2 regions of the Affinirhizobium pseudoryzae genome follow, and region 2 is predicted to be linked to the other one. Evidence: predicted binding sites of a transcription regulator. Region 2 holds the regulator's gene; the other holds the start of a gene.

Region 1 (4,610 bases), 110 kb from region 2:
CTCTCGGGCGTGACCGTCGGGCTCGGGCTTCTGGTGCTGGGCGGCATCGTCATGGTGCTGAACCCGCAGGACACCGCCGAAATCCTCAGGATTGCTCCGTCTGCGGTGCTGATGCTGGGCGTTGCCTTCCTGCTGGCAGCCGTCGCCTATGTGGCGCTGGCCTCCTTCCTGCGCACGCCGCTGAAGATCAAGGGCTGGTCCTTCCAGATGCCGCGCGCCCGCATCGCCATGGCCCAGATTGTCATTGGCACAGCAAACTTCGCGCTCGTGTCCGCCTGCCTGATGGAACTGATGCAGGCGACGGAGAATGTCAGTTACCTGAAAGCCGCAACCGCCTTCGTGCTCGGCAATATCGCGATCCTCGTCACCCATGCGCCGGGTGGGCTTGGCGTGCTCGAGGTGACCGTCCGCCACGTGATGGGGGATCAAGCCTCGATCGGTGCGCTTGTCGCCTTCCGAGTGATCTATTTCTTCATTCCGTTCTTCATTGCGCTGCCTGTGTCTCTCATCAGCGAGGCCGTCTTTCGCGCCCGCAAAGCGAGGCGCTCCGGCGATGCCAGTCGCGATCGAGAGGATGCCGAGGTCTCCCCGGCCGTGCAGGCGCCGTCCGTCTAGGCCTGCGTCATCTGTCCGGGGTTTAATGCCACCTGCATCTCTTCTTCCCAGCCGAACACGCTGCGGCCGCCATAGGACGGCGAACGACGGAATTCACCGGCAACAATTTCCTTGAAGTCCGGGCCGGTGACATAGCGCTCCATCATCCGCGCCTGCTCGTCCAGCCGCTTCAGCGCGTCGAGTTCCTCGGAGCGTCCGAGCCGTCCCTTGGACACGGCTGACTTCATCACGCGGATCGTCTCGTCATAGACCTTCAGCGGAACCGGAAACGGATGCCGGTCCTTGCCGCCATGGGCAAAGGAAAAGCGGGCGGGATCACTGAACCGGCAGGGCGCGCCATGCACCACTTCGGTCACCATGGCGAGCGCCTCCACCGTGCGGGCGCCGACACCAGGGGTCAGAAGCAGGTCCTGGAAATCCTGCGGGCCCCGATCGGCGGCGGCGGCCAGTGCGCCGTGCAGGCGGCGCATATGGACATCCTTCTCCCGCACGTCATGGTGATCCGGCATCACGAGATGCGGCAGCATGGGCTGGTCGACCGGCAGGGCTAAGTCGGCCTGCAATGCCGTCAGTTCGCGCACGATCCGGTCCGGGCCAAGGTCAGCCAGAAGATCCAGTTGTCCGATGCGCGAGCGGGCAGCGCGATGATCGGCGAGATTGACGATGTCGCCCTGCCCTTCCCCTTCGATTGCCGCATGCGGCGAATCAAGAAAGCTCGTCATCCCCTGCGACATCCAGTGGTACCGGCGGGCCTGTCGCCGCGCATCGTTCATGCCCTGCTGTACGACCACCCATTTCCCGTCATCGGCGACGATAAAGCCGTGCAGGTAGAGATGAAACCCGTCCTGCACCGCGGCGCTGTCGATCTTGGCGACGAGACGGCTGGTGCGCGCCATAGACGCCCCGTCGAACCCGATGCGGTGTCCGATCGCCATCAGCTCGTCCGGCGTCTTGCGCGAATGCTGGCCGCGCCCGCCGCAGACATGCAGTCCGAGTTCGCCGGACAGCGGCGCAAGGCCCCGTTTCAACGCGCCGATGACGCTGGTGGTGATGCCGGAGGAATGCCAGTCCATGCCCATCACCGCACCGAACGACTGGAACCAGAAGGGGTTCGCCAGACGACGCAGGAACTCGTCGCGCCCGTAATGCTGCACGATGGCTTCCGTGATCAAGGCGCCAAGCCGCGTCATCCGCTGGCCCAGCCAGACCGGAACGCGCCCTGAATGAAGCGGAAGATCCGCACTGCCGGCCCGTCTCGTCATGTTCCTCTTTCGTTCCTTTTGCGTTTGATAGCATGGGATGAGCGGCAGGAAAACAGGTTTCCGATGCACACCCGGCAGATGCCGCAAATGACAAGCCAATGCTCCCGGTCTGGCTTGCTGTCGTTCTTTTGAGCCGGAACAGCTTCAATTCCCGTGCAGTTTGTTCTAGAGACATTGCTTCAAACCCGCCGGAGGCGGAATTCTACCCTTTGCAAGGTAATGTCGATCGATGCTTGACTCCCTCAGAAACGCTGCCCGCTCCTGGGTCGCGAAACTGCTCCTGCTGCTGCTCGTGGTCTCGTTTGCCGTCTGGGGCGTGTCCGCATCGCTTCTGTCGCCGCAAAGCACGTCCGTGATGACGGTGGGCGACCAGAGGATAACGCCGGAGGAATTCCGCCTGGCCTATCAGCGCCAGCTGTCGTCGCTGAGCCGCCAGTTCGGCATGCAGCTGACGACGGAACAGGCACGCGCGCTCGGCGTGGAACAGCAGGCGTTTGCCCAGCTTGCCGCCGGGGCCTCCCTCGACCAGCTGTCCGCGGACATGCGGCTTGGCCTGTCGCAGGACCGGCTCGCCAATCTGATCGCCGAAGATCCCGCCTTCCGCGGCAATGACGGTCGTTTCGATCGCCAGCTCTTCTCGGCAAGGCTTCGCAATGCAAGCCTGCGCGAAGAAGATTATATCAGCGAACGCAGCAAGGTGGCCGTGCGCAGCCAGATTGTCGATGCGGTGGCGGATGGTTTCCAGGCGCCGCAGGTGCTGGTCGATGCCCTGAAGACCTACCGCAACGAGGCGCGTGATCTGGATTACATCCTGCTCTCCTACGCCAATATCGACCCGATCAAGGCGCCGACGGAGGATGTGCTGGCCTCCTGGTTTGGCGACAAGAAGAGCCGTTACCGGGCGCCGGAACTGCGCAAGGTCGCCTACGTCACCCTGCAGCCGGCCGATGTGGCCGATCCGAACAGCGTGACGGATGCGCAGGTGCGGGCCGAATACGAACGCCGCAAGGACAGCTACAAGACGCCGGAAACCCGCACGATCGAGCAGCTGAGCTTCCCGAGCAAGGAAATGGCGAATGCCGCTTTGGCCCAAATGAAGGAGCGCCAGCTGAGCTTCGACCAGCTGGTGACCGATCAGGGCAAAACGCCGGCAGACGTGATGCTGGGCGATTTCACCAAGGAACAGGTGCCGGATCAGGCGATCGCCAATGCCGCCTTTGCGGTCGGCGCCCAGGGCGGCGTCACGCCGGTGATCGATGGCCCGTTCGGCCCGGTCGTTCTGCGGGTCACCAATATCCGCCCCGAAACGACAAAAACCTTCGACGAGGTGAAGGACGAGCTGCGCAATCAGCTGTCGCTTTCGGCCGCGGCCGAGGCCGTCCAGTCCGTGCATGACCGTTTCGAGGATGTGCGCGGCGGAGGCGCCTCTCTCGAAGAGGCTGCCAAGCAGCTGAATCTGAAATCGAACATGGTGACGGTCGATAGCAGCGGCAACGATGCCGAGGGCAAGCCGATCGCGAACCTGCCCGCGGGCCGCAATCTGCTCACCGAGGTGTTCCGCACCGACGTCGGCTCTGAGGCGCTGCCGGTTAATCTCGGCAATGACGGCTATGTCTGGTTCGATGTGCGCGAGATCGTTCCGGAACGCGACCGGGCGCTGTCGGAAGTGCGCGAAAAGGCTGTGACCGACTGGACGAACGAACAGCAGCGGACCGCCCTCGCCGCCAAGGCTGCCGAGCTGAAGGCGCGCCTGGACAAGGGTGAAACGCTTGCCGCCATCGCGGGTGAACTGGGTCTTGCCGTCGAGACGAAGACCGGCCTGCGTCGTCAGGGCGCCGATGCCGTCTTCGGCGCCGAGGCGATCAAGGCCGCCTTCTCCGGACCCGTCGGCCTCAACGTCGCAGCTCTTGGTGCCGATGGCGAGACGCAGCTTCTGATGCGGGTCACGGCGATCAACCAGCAGCCGGCCGATGCCTTGAGCGATGGGGACCAGGAGGTCCGCCAGATCGCCCGTGCGAGCGGCGACGACATGCTGGATCAGGTGGTCAACCAGTTGCAGAAGAACTACGGTGTCTCGATCAACCAGACGCTTGCCGAGCAGGCCATGGTGCGCTGACGGCCTGGGGAGGAGAGCTATGCCGGAACTGAAACCCTTCATTGCCAAGGTGGCGAATGGCGAGGCTCTGTCCCGCGACGAGGCGCGTGCCGCCTTCGACATCCTGATGTCGGGGGAAGCGACGCCTTCGCAGATCGGCGGCTTCCTGATGGCACTTCGAGTGCGGGGCGAAACGGTGGAGGAGATCGCCGGCGCCGTCTTCACCATGCGCGCCAAGATGTTGCCGGTGCCTGCGCCGGCAGATGTGATCGACATCGTCGGCACGGGGGGCGATGGTCTCGGGACCTATAACATCTCGACGCTGGCCTCGATCATCGTGGCCGGCGCCGGCGTCAAGGTGGCCAAGCATGGCAACCGCGCGCTTTCGTCGAAATCCGGCACGGCGGATGCCCTGACCGCACTCGGCGTGAAGCTGGACATTCCGCCGGCCCTGATCGCCCGCTGCGTCGACGAGGCCGGGATCGGCTTCATGTTCGCGCAGGTGCACCACGCCGCCATGCGGCATGTGGGGCCGAGCCGCGTCGAGCTTGGCACGCGCACCATCTTCAACCTGCTGGGCCCCCTCTCCAATCCGGCCGGGGCGAAACGCCAGTTGCTCGGCGTCTTTTCACCACGCT
Region 2 (4,610 bases):
GACGAATCTTCTGGCGCTGAATGCCGGTGTCGAGGCCGCAAGAGCCGGTGAAGCCGGCAAGGGTTTTGCGGTCGTTGCTCAGGAGGTGCGCGAACTGGCCGGACGCTCCTCCAGTGCCGCCAAGGAAATCCGTCAGCTGATCGCCACCTCGACCACCCAGGTGGAAACGGGCGTGACACTCGTCAACCGGACGGGCGAAACACTGGGGGTAATCGAAAACCAGATGCTGGCGGTCTCACAGCTGATCGAAACGATCGTTGGCCTGGCCAGCGAGCAATCCAGCGCACTTGCCGAAATCAGCCAGGCCGTCAACGACATGGACCAGGTGACGCAGCGGAACGCCGCCATGGCCGAAGAGGCGAACGCCTCCTGCCAGGACCTCGCCGAACATGCGCAGGACCTCGCCCGCCAGATGGCGCGTTTCGAGATCGGTCAGACACAGACCGCAAAGGCGCAGCACGCCGGCGCGCCTTATCGTCTGGCCTCCTGACCCCGATCGCAAAGCTCCAGGGACAGCCGATCCGCCCCCGGAGCTTCAACCGCATCTCAGGCCGCCTTGGAAACGGCGTCCAGCGCCATCAGCTTTTCCAGCAAACGTTCGAGATCGCTGAGACGCACCATGTTCGGTCCATCGGACGGTGCGTTGTCCGGATCATCATGGGCTTCGATGAAAAGACCGGCCACACCGACGGCAACCGCCGCACGCGCGAGCGTCTCGACAAAACGGCGCTCGCCACCGGTCGATCCACCCTGACCACCCGGCTGCTGCACCGAATGGGTCGCGTCAAAGATCACCGGTGCGCCGAGGCCCGCCATGATCGGCAAAGACCGCATGTCGGAGACCAGCGTGTTGTAACCGAAGGAGGCTCCGCGCTCGCACAGGAGCACGTTCGGATTGCCGCTGTCGGTAAATTTGGCCAGCACGTTCTTCATGTCCCAGGGCGCCAGGAACTGGCCCTTTTTCACGTTGATGACGCGACCGGTCTTGGCGGCCGCCACCAGAAGATCCGTCTGCCGGCACAGGAAGGCCGGGATCTGCAGGATATCCACCGTCTCGGACACCAGGGCGCACTGTTCTTCCGTGTGGATATCGGTGAGCACCGGAAAGCCGAATTCCTTCTTCAGATCAACGAAGATCTCCATCGCCTTGTCGAGACCGATGCCGCGCTTGCCCGATAAGGACGTGCGGTTCGCCTTGTCGAAAGACGATTTGTAGACGAGCCCGATGCCAAGCCTGTCGCAGATCTCCTTGATCGCACCCGCCATCATGAAGGCGTGCTCGCGGCTCTCCATCTGGCAGGGACCGCAGATCAGCGAGAAGGGCGCGCTGTTGGAAAACACGACACGAGAGGACCCCTCGCCGACCGAGACTTCCGAATTGGCTTTCACTGACATCTGCTTCACTCCTTAAGACCCTCAACCACACCTGCAACGCGCACCGCCCTTGCCACGGGGCCGGCCCTTGCCGCACGGGCCGCCAGCCCCGGTGCTTGTGGGACGCTGATTAGCAGCGCAGCGATCCGCTGTCACCCAACAGATCGGAGGGGACCGCGGCACAGACCGGCGAGCACCGACGCCGCGCAAAAAGACGCTTCCGAAAAGCCGCCCCGGGATGCACGCCCTCTGCTGTGCGAATCGCGTAGCTTCGTCATCCCGGCAACGACTGGCCATCGCTTCCGCAAGACTGCTTTGTGGCAACACGTTCTCTTTACGGGAAGAAAAATCGAGCTATTCCCGCCGTTGATGCATGCTTCAACAGATTTTAAGCACTTGCAGAACACATATGGAACATATAGTGTCTGTTCTGGATTTGTTTCCATCAGGATCGTCGCCATGCTCACACGCAAACAGCAGGAACTTCTTCTGTTCATTCACGAACGCATGAAGGAGTCCGGGGTGCCCCCCTCTTTTGATGAAATGAAGGATGCGCTGGATCTGGCGTCGAAGTCCGGCATCCACCGGCTGATTACGGCGCTGGAGGAACGCGGCTTCATCCGACGGCTGCCGAACCGGGCGCGCGCACTCGAAGTGATCAAGCTGCCGGAAGCCTATACACCGGCGCCGCAACCCCGGCGCGGCTTCTCCCCGAGTGTCATCGAAGGCAGTCTCGGCAAAGCTCCGCCGGCAAAACCCAACCTTACGGCCGTGGCCGAGGACAGCGCTTCTTCCGCTGCCGTCCCGGTGATGGGACGGATTGCTGCCGGCGTGCCGATTTCCGCCATCCAGAACACCACGCACGAAATCAGCGTTCCGCTCGAAATGCTGGGTCCTGGCGAACATTATGCGCTGGAGGTGAAGGGCGATTCGATGATCGAGGCCGGCATCCTGGACGGCGACACCGTGATCATCCGCAATGGCAGCACGGCGGTTGCCGGTGACATCGTCGTGGCGCTGGTCGATGACGAAGAAGCCACGCTAAAGCGGTTCCGCCGCAAGGGAGCGTCGATTGCGCTCGAGGCTGCCAATCCGGCCTATGAGACGCGCATCTTCTCCTCCGACCGGGTCAAGGTGCAGGGCAAGCTCGTCGGGCTTATCCGCCGTTACCACTGATGAGCCGCGCAAGGTGCGGCGGGATCTGGTTGTCGTTCCGGCCCGTCCGCCAGGAATAGGCCCGGTGCTGATGCCACGGGCGCGACTCGTCGGTAAAAGACGCCGTGAGGACCCAGGCGGTCTGGTCGCGGCTTGCGCCTGGCGCTTCGGGAAATGACAGTTGCAATGCACCGGTTCGGCGCAGGTGTTCCCCGGTGATGAGAAGCGCGCCGGACCGGCAGGCGGTGAGCCGCGTCGATGTGGCAACCACCAGATCGGCCTCGTCGCAGGCAGGACCGATGTAGCGGGAATCCTGCAGGACCATGATCCTGATGTGGTGTTCTGTGACGGCGGTGCAGGCGAGCGACGGGACACAGTGAAATCCGCGGCTGGTGTGCGCTGAAAATTGCCGGGCAAAGGCCTGGCGGGCGGTTCGCAACTCGGCGTCCGTCAAGGGTGGCCGTCGCGGGGGTGGTCCATCGGTCACGGTGGCTTTAACGGCAGTGGATCCCGCTGGCTCGGGGGCCTCTTCCGGTTCCGGGCGTGCGGCGGTGGATGTCTGCGGCGGGATGGTCTCTCCGATCCCATGCGCACTTTGCCACTGCCGATACAGGAAATCGGACGGGCGTGGCCGGTTTACATAGGCCTTGTCATTCTGCAGCAAGGCCAGAAGCGTGCCGTCCTCCGAAATCAGCAGATCAGGTATTCTTTGCGTCTGGCTCAGCCAGTCCACCAGAAGAGCCATGGCAATCAGCACCACGCCGAGCAGGCGCAATGCCGTTCTGGACAGAACGATCAGGATGAAGCCGGCCGATGCGAGCGGCAGGAAAAGAGCGTGCTTCACACCGAAGGAAACCTCTCCGTTCCAGGCGGCAACGGTGTGGGCAATTCTGATCACCCACTCCAGTGCAAGCCCCATCACCGCGAAAAACGGCGCGTCGAGACCGAAGGGCATGGCAATCATTCCGGCCAGTGCCGCCGGCATGATGACGAACGAAATCAGCGGCATGGCGGCCAGATTGGCCACCAGGCCATAGGTGGTGAGTTGATGGAAATGCGCGATGGTGAAGATCGCGGTTGACGCCCCGCCGATCAGTGAGGTGAAAAAGGTACCGGCCAACAGCAGCCATACCCACTTGGCCCCACTCCAAATCAACGGCTGGGCGCGCATGGCGGCCCCCCCTGCCCCATTTTCGCGCTCGCGTGATGTCCACGCGGTATAACCGGCCACCAGCGCTGCGGTTGCGGCAAACGACATCTGGAAACTCGGCCCCATCACCGCGGAGGGTGACTTGATGAGGATGAAGAGCGCGGCGAGTGCCAGATTGTGCAGGCTGATCGACGGTCGGTCGGCGAGCACGGCAAGCAGCATGATCGCCATCATCACATAGGCACGTTCGGCAGAAACACCAAAGCCGGAAATGAGGTAGTAGAAACTCACCAGCAGAAGGGCACCGGCGGCGGCGATCTTCTTGATCGGCAGCGCATGGGCGATGCGCGGGAAAAGCGCGAGCCCGGTGCGCAGCCCGACGAAACAGATGCCTGCCGCGAGCGCCATGTTGAGGCCGGAGATCGCAACGATATGCGCAAGTCCGGACAGGCGCAGTGCCTCCAGCGTCTCCCGGCTGATCGCCCGCCTCTCGTCGGTGACAATGGCCGCTGCAAAGGCACCGGCATCTCCGGGTACCGTCGCGCGAATGCGATCGCCGATCATGCCGCGCAGGGCAAACACCGCCATCTTGAGGTGATCGATGGTGCCAAGATCCGGCTTGGCGGCAGAAACCTCGGCTTTGCCGTAGAGATAACCGATGGCGCCGATGCCGTCGAAGAAGGACGAGAAGCCAAAATCCGTCAGCCCCGGCAGGGCCGGGCCAGAGGGAGGCGACAGGCGCACCCGTCCTGCAAACCGTGCCCCTGGCGCAAATGGCGCGACCGCACTGCGCACCGAGATCGCGACCCGCTCCACCGGGCGGGCCAGCCTCGGTTTCTCCGTTGCCTCCACCCTGATGATGTAGCGCCACCGATTGTCGCCGGCGGCCTCGCGCCGCTCGATGAGACCCTTGATCTGGGTCGTGACGGCG

Evidence for each region. Region 2 encodes LexA, which represses DNA repair genes until DNA is damaged. Its sites were predicted from a motif close to TGTTCNNNNTGTGTTCNG; they were not measured.
Region 1: a site for LexA is predicted at 1,888-1,905, ahead of G6N78_RS14435 (DUF763 domain-containing protein). Genes of this name have one in related genera too.

The regions. Positions count from the first base shown of each region.
Region 1 covers NZ_CP049241.1:2,987,126-2,991,735, forward strand. The annotation lists gene G6N78_RS14430 (lysylphosphatidylglycerol synthase transmembrane domain-containing protein) at 1-615, shown strand, start outside; gene G6N78_RS14435 (DUF763 domain-containing protein) at 612-1,877, opposite strand; gene G6N78_RS14440 (peptidylprolyl isomerase) at 2,107-3,993, shown strand; gene trpD (anthranilate phosphoribosyltransferase) at 4,013-4,610, shown strand, end outside.
Region 2 covers NZ_CP049241.1:3,092,720-3,097,329, forward strand. The annotation lists gene G6N78_RS14965 (methyl-accepting chemotaxis protein) at 1-490, shown strand, start outside; gene kdsA (3-deoxy-8-phosphooctulonate synthase) at 547-1,395, opposite strand; gene lexA (transcriptional repressor LexA) at 1,834-2,550, shown strand; gene G6N78_RS14980 (ComEC/Rec2 family competence protein) at 2,531-4,610, opposite strand, start outside.